3 regions of the Kocuria sp. CPCC 205235 genome follow, and region 3 is predicted to be linked to each of the others. Evidence: riboswitches for the same ligand, from Rfam matches in the RefSeq annotation. Region 3 holds a riboswitch; each other region holds the start of a gene.
The links. Region 3 has a riboswitch for thiamine pyrophosphate ahead of RF638_RS11810 (bifunctional hydroxymethylpyrimidine kinase/phosphomethylpyrimidine kinase). Riboswitches for the same ligand answer to the same signal wherever they lie in the genome.

Region 1: it holds a riboswitch for thiamine pyrophosphate, as region 3 does, so the genes downstream of both, thiO (glycine oxidase ThiO) here and RF638_RS11810 (bifunctional hydroxymethylpyrimidine kinase/phosphomethylpyrimidine kinase) in region 3, are expected to answer to the same signal.
Region 2: it holds a riboswitch for thiamine pyrophosphate, as region 3 does, so the genes downstream of both, RF638_RS00070 (ECF transporter S component) here and RF638_RS11810 (bifunctional hydroxymethylpyrimidine kinase/phosphomethylpyrimidine kinase) in region 3, are expected to answer to the same signal.

Annotation. Positions count from the first base shown of each region.
Region 1 is NZ_JAVKPR010000007.1:2,592-5,858, reverse strand. Features, by position in the region: gene RF638_RS06780 (PhzF family phenazine biosynthesis protein) at 1-412, shown strand, start outside; gene RF638_RS06775 (thiol-disulfide oxidoreductase DCC family protein) at 409-828, shown strand; gene thiE (thiamine phosphate synthase) at 829-1,485, opposite strand; TPP riboswitch at 1,539-1,664, shown strand; gene thiO (glycine oxidase ThiO) at 1,662-2,912, shown strand; gene thiS (sulfur carrier protein ThiS) at 2,925-3,179, shown strand; partial or broken gene RF638_RS06755 (thiazole synthase) at 3,181-3,267, shown strand, end outside.
Region 2 is NZ_JAVKPR010000001.1:14,296-17,562, forward strand. Features, by position in the region: gene RF638_RS00065 (ABC transporter ATP-binding protein) at 1-1,258, opposite strand, end outside; gene RF638_RS00070 (ECF transporter S component) at 1,255-1,860, opposite strand; TPP riboswitch at 1,920-2,026, opposite strand; gene RF638_RS00075 (DUF4235 domain-containing protein) at 2,117-2,386, opposite strand; gene mnhG (monovalent cation/H(+) antiporter subunit G) at 2,481-2,846, opposite strand; gene RF638_RS00085 (monovalent cation/H+ antiporter complex subunit F) at 2,843-3,106, opposite strand; gene RF638_RS00090 (Na+/H+ antiporter subunit E) at 3,110-3,267, opposite strand, start outside.
Region 3 is NZ_JAVKPR010000017.1:37,718-40,984, forward strand. Features, by position in the region: gene rplU (50S ribosomal protein L21) at 1-77, opposite strand, end outside; gene RF638_RS11810 (bifunctional hydroxymethylpyrimidine kinase/phosphomethylpyrimidine kinase) at 289-1,827, opposite strand; TPP riboswitch at 1,815-1,909, opposite strand; gene RF638_RS11815 (Rne/Rng family ribonuclease) at 1,989-3,267, opposite strand, start outside.

The DNA.
Region 1 (3,267 bases), on a different contig from region 3:
TCTGGATGACGAGGAGATCGTGGCCCATCAGTGGGTCGACAACGGGCCGGGGTGGGCAGCTGTCTTGCTGCCCTCCGCAGACGATGTCCTGGCCATCGAACCGGATTACCCGGCGCTGGGGAATTACAAGATCGGCGTGGTGGGCCCCTATCCGGAGAGCAGCCCGCAGCAGTTCGAGGTCCGCGCGTTCGTGACCGGCACCGGCGGCTACGAAGACCCCGTCACGGGAAGTCTCAACGCGAGCCTGGCGCAGTGGCTCATGCGAACCGGCCAGGCGGCGTCGTCGTACTTTGCCCAGCAAGGCACGGCCATGGGGCGCCGCGGGCGCGTGACCGTCACGTCGGATGCCGCTGAGAATGTCTGGGTGGGTGGGCACTGCACCACGTGCATCAGTGGGTCGGTGCTTCTGTGACCGACCGACAAGTCACACCGACCGAGGCGCACCTGGACCTGATTTTCGACGGCCGCTGCGGCTTCTGCACCCGCGCCGTGGGGTGGGTGCACAGACTCGACCGGCACCGTCGCATCAGCACCCACGCGTATCAGGAACCTGACGTGCTGGAGCGCTTCGGTCTCACCGAATCACAAGCTCACACTGCGGTCTGGGCCGTGGTCGGCGGGACACCATCGGCCGGCGCAGCGGCCGTAGCCGAGACTCTGGACACCGCCCTCGGCACCCGCATTTTTGGCAAGCTCTACCGCATCCCACCAGTACGAACGGCCCAGGATCGCGTGTACCAATGGGTCGCGGATCACCGCGGAAAGTTCCCCGGTGTCACGCCGTGGTGCGAATGTCACCCGGAAAACTGCGAGCCCAGAACTACGTAATTACAAGAATTTCCGCAGCTCGCGAGCGGCAGCTTCCGGGTCGGTGGCATCCGTGACCGCCCGAACCACCACGATCCGTGACGCGCCGGTCTCGAGCACGGACGGCAACCGCTCGGCGTCAATCCCGCCGATGGCGAAGAACGGCTTGTCTCCCGCGTGCTCCGCGGCATACTTCGGCAGTTCCAGCCCCACGGCGGCACGTCCGGGTTTGGTGGGCGTTTCCCACACGGGTCCGGTGCAGAAGTAGTCCAGGCCCTCGTCCGCAATCGCTCCGTCCACTTGCTCACGAGACAGGCACGAGCGGCCGATGATCACGTCATCGCCCAGCAACTGGCGCGCCTGCGGGGTGGTGAGATCGCCCTGCCCCACGTGGAAAACATCCGCACCGGTGAGCATCGCTACGTCTGCCCGATCATTGACCGCGAACAGCTTGCCGTGTTCCCGTGCAACCTCGCCGAGCACCTCGATGGCCTCGATCTCTGCCGCGGCTTCGAGTTTCTTGTCACGCAGCTGGATGATGTCCACGCCGCCCTCGTACGCGGCATGCAGGAATTCCCGCAGGTCACCGCGCTCTTTTCGCGCCGTGACACACACGTACAACTTGGCATTCGCGAACGCATCACGCCTACGGGTTCCCTGACTCTGTTGCTCACTCATGTGGCCATGGTGCCACGGGTCACGGTTACACTGAGAGGTACCGGTCACATGACCGGTAGTTCCACGGGAGTCCGCGACTGTTGCCCCGGCAACCACCGCAGCGGGCTGAGAGGGCGTGAGCCGCCGACCGGAAACCTGATGCGGATCATGCCGCCGGAGGGAGTGTTGTGGCACCCATGCCACCCGTCCAGCACCACAGTGCGCCACGGCACGCAGTGGTCGCGGGCGCCGGCTTGATTGGTCTGGCGACCGCTTTCGAATTACGACGCCGCGGCGTAGCAGTCACGCTCGCAGACCCCCGTCCCGCCTCGGGAGCCACCCACGCTGCCGCGGGCATGCTCGCCCCGATCGCCGAAACCCAGTACGGCCAGGAAAGCCTGTACCCCCTCATGGCTGCCTCCGCCGTGGAGTATCCGGCATTCATCGAGCGGGTCTCCGCGGCCTCCGGGCTCCCCACCGGCTACCGCACCGAAGAGACCCTGGTGTTGGGAGTCGACTCCGCCGATGCACACGCCTTGCAGGACCTCGCAGCCCACCAGCGCGCCGCGGGCATGCAGGTCGAGAACATCACAGCTCGTCAGGCCCGGAAACTAGAGCCCGCTCTCGCACCGCATGTCGCGGGTGCCATCAGGGTTCCCACGGACCATCAGGTGGACCCCCGACTGCTCGCCGCATCCCTGATCCAAGCCCTGGACGCACCGGCCATTGACACGCTGAACGGTGCCACAGACCCCGGCCCCGCGCGTTGGTTCCACGCGAAGGTCGAACGAGTTCTCTCAACCCGCGGTACCGAACCCCAGGTGACCGGAGTGCTCCTGGAGGGAGGCGAGACGGTCGAGAGCGACGTCGTCGTGCTGGCCACTGGACTGAACACCAGCGATACCGGACAGCTACCCGCGGGCCTGACCCTGCGGCTGCGCCCTGTGTACGGCGACATTCTGCGGCTGAGCGTGCCCGATTCGCTGCTCCTGCCCGGGGAGGAACACTTGATCACACGCACGGTTCGCGGGCATGTCCACGGGCGGGCCGTGTACCTGGTGCCCCGAGCCGACCGGACGTTGGTGCTGGGCGCCACGAGTCGCGAAGACGGGCGAGCGTCCGTACTGGCCGGTGGCGTGCACCAACTGTTGCGGGACGCACGCGCCATCCTGCCCGCTGTGGACGACTGCGATGTGCTGGAGATGCTGGCCCGCGCTCGCCCGGGGACTCCGGACGATCTGCCGTACATGGGGTTGTGCTCCGTGACCGGCCTGGTGATCAGCACCGGTCATTTCCGGCACGGAATTCTGTTGACTCCCGTGGCCGCCCGGTTGGCCGCAGAACTGGCGACCGGTGTCGCGGACCCGGCCGTCAGCCACGAGCACGACTCCGACTTCTTGACCTCGACCGACCCCGCGCGGCATTCTCCCGCGCACCCCGAGATGTAACAGGTGAACAACATGAATACCGCTCCTCAGGACACCATCCAGGTCAACGGACATCCGGTTCCTCTCACCGAGGGCCTGTCCGTGGCCGATGCCGTTGCGGATCTGACCGGCCGTGACATCACCGCCGCGGGCCGCGCGGCTGACGGCAGGCCACTGGGCATTGCTGTGGCCCTGGATCACGCCGTGGTTCCTCGTTCGCGGTGGTCCGACACACTGCTCGAGGCGAACCAAACCGTGGAGATCGTCACCGCCGTGCAGGGAGGCTGAAATGACCACCGACGACTTGACCATCGACGGCGTGACGCTCGGTTCGCGGCTCATCATGGGTACCGGCGGCCTCACCGACCTGGCGATG
Region 2 (3,267 bases), on a different contig from region 3:
CACCGCGGCGAGCTGCCTGGTGCGGGCCGTACTCCAGTTCCGCCCGCACGGTTGAGCACAGGAACTGGTGCTCGGGGTGTTGGAACACGCTGCCGATGCGGGTGATGAGTTCGGTCCCCTCCCACAGTGAGGGGTCCGCGGGCGCGTCCCCGGCGAGGGCCTTGGTGGCGTGAACGGTTCCCGCGCACGGCAACAATAGTCCCGCAAGGGTCAGTGCCAACGTGGACTTGCCCGCACCGTTCTCGCCCGTGATGGCCAGGGCCTGGCCTGCGCGCACGCTCAGGTCGATGTCCGCGGCCGCGGGAATCACATTCTTGTTGCGGTATATATCGGCCTGGGTGGGGGTTCCCTTGGCCCAGGCCTTCCGCTCCCGACGACGCCGCCGCGCCACCGTTCGCGAGCTCGGTTGCGTTCGACTCACGGCCAGTCCACGCGCCTCAAGCAGCGGGGTCGCCTGCTCATCGCGAGCCGGTGGTGCCATGGTGCGCGGTGTCCAGTTCGGAACCCACGTGCCTTGGCGTTGCAATAGCTCGCGGGCGTCTCCGAGGACTTCGCGCGTGGGGCCGTCGAAGGCCACCCGTCCATCGTCATTGAGCACGATCACGCGGTCCACCACGGACTCCCAGAGGCCGACCCGGTGTTCGACCACGATCATCGTGGTGCCGGATTGCGCCACGGCGCGTTCCACGGCGTCACGCAGTTCCGCTGCACCCTGCTCGTCCACGCTGGCCGTGGGTTCGTCCAGCAGCAACAGTTGCGGGCGCATGGCCATGGTTCCGGCCAGCGCCAGCCGTTGCTTCTGCCCACCGGACAGCTCGGTCGTGGAGTGATCCAGCGGGAGATCCAACCCGACCTCGGCAAGAGCGGCGCCCACGCGGGCCCAGATCTGCTCGCGAGGTACGGCGAGATTCTCGAGGCCGAAAGCGACGTCGTCACCCACCCGCGCGAGAATAACCTGCGTCTCCGGGTCCTGGTGCATGAAGCCCACCGCCCCGCGAGCGTCACGCGGATCCACACCGTTGACGGTGAGTTCCCCCGATCGGGATTCCCCGTCCGGGTCCTGCTCGACCCCGGCCATCGCGTGCAGCAACGTTGACTTACCGGCCCCGGACGGGCCCAGGAGCAGCACTCGCTCGCCGGGTCGGATGTGCGCGCTGACCGAATTCAGGGACGGCTGTTCGCGTCCCGGGTAGTGCCACCCGAACTCCGTGAGCACCACCTCCGCCCCGCGCTGATCCACGGCCACGTGCGACGTCATCGCCGCGCTGCGCCCGACGCCAGGCCGTTGAGCACTCCCGTCTTCTGCAGCGCACGGGTGACCAACCACATCAGAACACCGGCGATGATCGCACCGGACAACGTGGTCAGAGATGCGTAGACCACCTGCTGGTCCAGGGCCCATTCGAAGTTGTACATGATGTTCTCGCTGACGCCCATGAACAGCCCCGCCATCGCGCCACCGGCGGCCGCAACGGCCAAACCGAACTTTCGGTAACGGGTCAACAAGAACACGATCTCCACCGCAGCACCCTGCACCAGGCCGGAGATCACCACGGTCCATCCGAAGTGCGTGCCCAAGAATCCTTCGAGAACGGCCGCAAGCAGCTCACAGAAAACCGCGGCTCCGGGCTTGCGAATGATCAAGGCACCCAGAGTTCCGGCGATGAGCCAACCGCCGCCGATCAGCCCGGTGGCCGGCGGATAAGCCACCGCAGCGGTGGTTGCCACGGGGTACAGCAGGTTCGCCCACGCCCAGAAGACCACGGCGCACACGGCGGCCAACACCGCAGCCACCACGATGTCCACCACGCGCCACGACTTCTGAGGCGTACGGGTTGTCCCGGTCTTGACCTGTGTCATGTTTCATCCTCCTGATGAGTACAGGAGGGGAAAGAACCGCACACGGAACGTGCACGGGCCCTTTGAGATACTCGACTCCCTATCGCCGGAATGACCCGGATCAGGTTCGAGGGTCTGCGCTGGTGCGCACTCTCAGCGCCGCTCGGGCGCTCCCCTGTCGTTAGTAACTCATCCTAGACCAGAACGCCAGATCACAAAAAGCGGCGGGGAGACGTTCGATGAACGCACCCCCGCCGCTTCCGACAGTTCAAAGACCTCAGATCTCGGTCTGCGACGTATTGTCCTGGTCGTTATCCGCGTTGATCTTGGCCATGGCGCGCTGTACGCCCACCCTGACCAGGGTGGTCACCAAACCGGTGAGGAGAGCCCACACGATGATGTCGCGCCAGGCCTCGTCCGGATCCGGGTTCTTAGCCGGGGGCTCGTTGCCGGTGACCTTCTTCCACCCCGCGGTCAGAACCTTCGTGGCCACTGCGGTTCCGCCCAGCGATGCCGCGGTGCTGGCCAAATCAATTGCTTTGCTCATCGAACGCTCCTCTTCATGGTTCACAGTTCTTCACCAAGCATACGAACCACTTGGCGGTTCCACGACAACTTCGGCCCCTGCCGGGCCGAAATTTTTAATCCTCGCGCCGGGTGCTCGCGTAATCCACGACGTCCTTCAGGTCGTCCTGGGTGAGGTTCTCCTCGTGCAGGTGCTTGGACCGGTAGGCGGACCGCCCCACCATGTGGGCAGAGACGGGAACGGTCAGCAGCATGAACAACCAGGCCAGGATCAGCAACGGGATCATGGTGGGGTCCCGCCCCTCGATGGCCACCGCGGTCAACAACAACAGCAGGCCGAACACCTGGGGCTTGGTACCCGCGTGCATCCGGGACAGCAGGTCAGGGAAACGCACCAGACCAACGGCTGCCGCCAGAGACATCAGACAACCCACCACCATGCACACCGCGGCCACGATATCCAGAATGAGTTCGAACGTCATGATTTCCCCGTTCCCACGTTGCGGGCCACGGTCACGGATCCCAAGAACCCGATGAGCGAGACAATGACCAACAGGAAAATGTTGTTCATGTGGTGGTTGTAGACCATCTCGATGGCCAAGGCGGCACCCACGATGGCCAGCAATACGTCGCTGGCAATGACTCGATCCAGCAGGGAGGGCCCCTTGGCCAGGCGGTATATGGCCCCGGCCGCAGCCAGTACCAGGAAGACCCCGCAGATCCATACTGCTATCTCGAACACGGCTTACTCCTCTCCCCGATCAGCCCGCTCAGCTGCCCCGCCTGCGCGGTGCATCTGAGTGGATGGCGAATGAATCATGCCGGTCGTGGTCGTGTCATCGCCCTTGGACTCGTGCTTCAGTTCCTTCAGCTGTTCCTTGGTGCCCATGATGCGGATCCAGG
Region 3 (3,267 bases):
ACGCGGTCAAGGGTCACGAGGTCTCCAACGGAAACCTTCTCCTGGCGGCCGCCTGCGCGGACAATCGCGTACACCACTTGGGAACTCACTTCTCTCGACATCTATGGACTACGTGTAAGGACGGGAACACACCTGGAGGACCACGAATGTCGAGACATCACGTCGCGGCGGTCAGAACTGACCGCGCCTCGCGTGGCTTTCGCATCGAACAGGAGGTGAACCCGAATGTGCCGCCTGACGGGGTGGAATTAACGGACCACACGCACGTCGGTACCCGGCACCGAAAATCTAGACTACCCGATGCGTGGAAGCTACGGCAAACGGGCGCGCCTCGGCGCGTCGAACGGGCTCCGCGAAGAACCGCAGTTCCAGCTCGCACGCACGCATGAACGCGTCCCGCATGCGCTGCCGGGTCACAGGATCCGCGGCGCTGGCGGCACGATCCACGATATCGCGGGCGCGTTCGGTGGCCAGTTGGAAATCGGGGGCGTCGTAGGTGGCCAGCCAATCCCCGTACGGGTGCGGGTCCAGCCCGGCAACACGAGCCTTCTGGGTGAGCGCGCTCCCCACGGCCGCGTAGAGCCAGTAACACGGGAGTACTGCGGCAGCACCCACGGCGTAGGGCTCACTGCCCGTGGCCGCCAACAGGAAGTCCGTGTAGGTGCGGGTCACCTCGGAGGGCGGCAGGGGCTCGGCGTCACCCAGTCGAGCGCGGTGGAGGGCGGACTCCACGGTGACGACCTCGGCCGCTCCCCCGGCGAAGAATTCTCGTTCGGTCTCCGACGGCGCCGCGGCGGCCAACGCAGCCAGGGCCCGGGAGTACACGTCCAGGTACTGCATGTCCTGATCCATGTACCACTCGAACGTCTCGAACGGCAGCGAACCGTCCGCCAATTGGGTGATGAACTCCAACTCGTTGATGTCACCACGCACACCCGCGCAGTCGCGCCACAGGGAATCCGTGAAGCGTTCACAGGACTGGCTGTCCTGCAAGGTGGCCTGGACGTGATGGAAGTGGTGCACCGGACCGTTGCCGTGCCCCACGTGCAGGCTGTCCGCGTGTGCCAGCGCACCGCGCAGCCACGCGCGTGCCGTACGCACCGCCCCCGCCCAGCCCCCCGTGCGGGCCACCACCGTGGCAATGGCGGAGGACAGCGAACACCCGGTGCCATGAGTGTTGGAGGTCGCCACCCGAGGATCGTCGAACGTCACGACCGGCTCGGTGCGGCCCGGTTCGAGCAGCGCGTCGGGAGTTCGTGACCCGGGCAGGTGACCGCCCTTGACGAGCACACGTGCGCCGAACCTCTCGGCTACGAATCGTCCTTGTTCTAGCGCCTCACTCCACGTGGTTGCGGTGGGGGCATCGGCCAGCACCGCGAGCTCCAGGAGGTTGGGGGTGATCAGATCGGCCAGGGGCAACAATGACATGAGTGCCGTCTCGGCCTCAGCCCGCAGCAAGCGGCCGCCGGCGGTGGCCACCATCACGGGGTCCACCACGGTCACCGGAGGTTTCACGGCGGCCAACCAGTCGCGGACGGTGTCGATCACCTCGACCGATCCGAGCATGCCCACCTTGACGGCATCCAGGGTGACGTCGGAGCTGACGGCCTCAAGCTGGGATCGCAGGATGTGCACGGGCGGGGTGTGGATGTCGATCACGCCGGTGGTGTTCTGGGCGACCACCGCGGTGATCACGTTCATGCCGTAACCGCCCATCGCGGCAATGGATTTCAGATCCGCGGCCTGGCCGGCACCACCGGTCGGATCCGTCCCGGCAATCGAGAGCACGCGGGGCACGGTCAAAGAATCAGAATGCGCAGTAGTCACGACATTCCCTTCGCTAGTACGAGCTAGATCAGGTTCAACGGGTGTCATCTCAGCCGCTCGTGCGGCACCCCGTGTCAGTGATACACATCATGCCACAGGGCCGCGGGTTCTCATCCCCCGCGGCCCTGTGGCATGTCATATCCCGGAGCTGGTGCCCGGTGTCAGTCCTTGGAACCGCCGGTCATCTTCATGTTCGCGGCCTTCACGCCCACGCCCACCACGGTGGGTTGCGAGGAGGACTTGGGCGCGTCCTGCTTGGACGCGTCGGCGGTGAACCGCTTCACGGTGCCCGTGGAGCTGACCGGCTCGTGCTTCTGCACGCTCGCCGTTCCCGGTGCGGCCGTGGGTGCGGAAGCACGGCGCGAACGACGCCGCGTGGCCGGCTTGGTCTCCGTGGTGGCGGCGGGTGCCGCGCCCTGACGTGACGCCGCCTGCTTCGGAGCAGAAGCCCCCGCTGACTGTCCTGACGAAGACTGTGCAGGCGCACCGGACTTCTGCTCTGAGCCGGACTGCTTGGAGGAGTCTGCAGTCTCAGCGGATTCCGCCGTGGACTGCTCGCTCCCCTGTCGGGATTCATGCGTAGCTCCGCGCTGGGCACGGCGGGAACGGCTCCGGCGATTACCTCGCGTGGGCTGTTCCTGGGAAGAGTCCTGCGCGGGCGCTTCCGTGAACGCTGCCGTCAACGAGTCCAGCGTCAGCGACTGCTGACCGCTCTCCGGCTGGTCCTCCGGGGAACCACCGCCGTGCGGCAGCTCGATGACCTCACCGTGAATGGTCAGGCTCGAGGACTGGTTCTCGCCCTTGTCCTCCGAACCCCGGTCACGATCCTGGCCGTCCGAATCCGAGGCATCCTTCGACTGCGAATCGTTGCCCTGGCTGTCCTGGCCCGACTGAGCGCGGCCGCGGCTGCGCTTGCCGCGACGCTTCTTGCGGCGACGATCGCCGTCCTGATCACCGTGGTCCTGGGAACCAGACTGATCCTTGCCCTGATCCGGCGTCTGTTCCTTACCACCGGAGCGTTCGCCGGACTGGTCGCCGCCCTGGTGACCCGAGGCGGCGTCGTCGTCGTGCTGGGAAGCTGCAGCGATACTGGCCAGCGCGTTGCGTGCGGCTTCCGCGCGGGCCTTGGACTCCTGGTCGTTGCCCTCGTTGCCGTTGTCCGATCCGTTGTTGCCGCCGTTACCGGAGTTCTTGGGCTTGTCCTGCTGGTTGCTCTGCTGGCCACCCTGGTGCTGCTGCTTGTGCTTGGAGCGCTTGCGCTCGTTGCGGTTATTACGGTGATCCGGGGCGGAATCCCCCGCGCGACCCTTGAGCGGGTGGTCGTGCACGATCGCACCGCGGCCGGCGCACGCCTCGCAGGGCTCCGAGAAGACCTCGAGTAGGCCGGTGCCCATGCGCTTACGCGTCATCTGCACGAGACCCAAGGAGGTCACCTCGGCG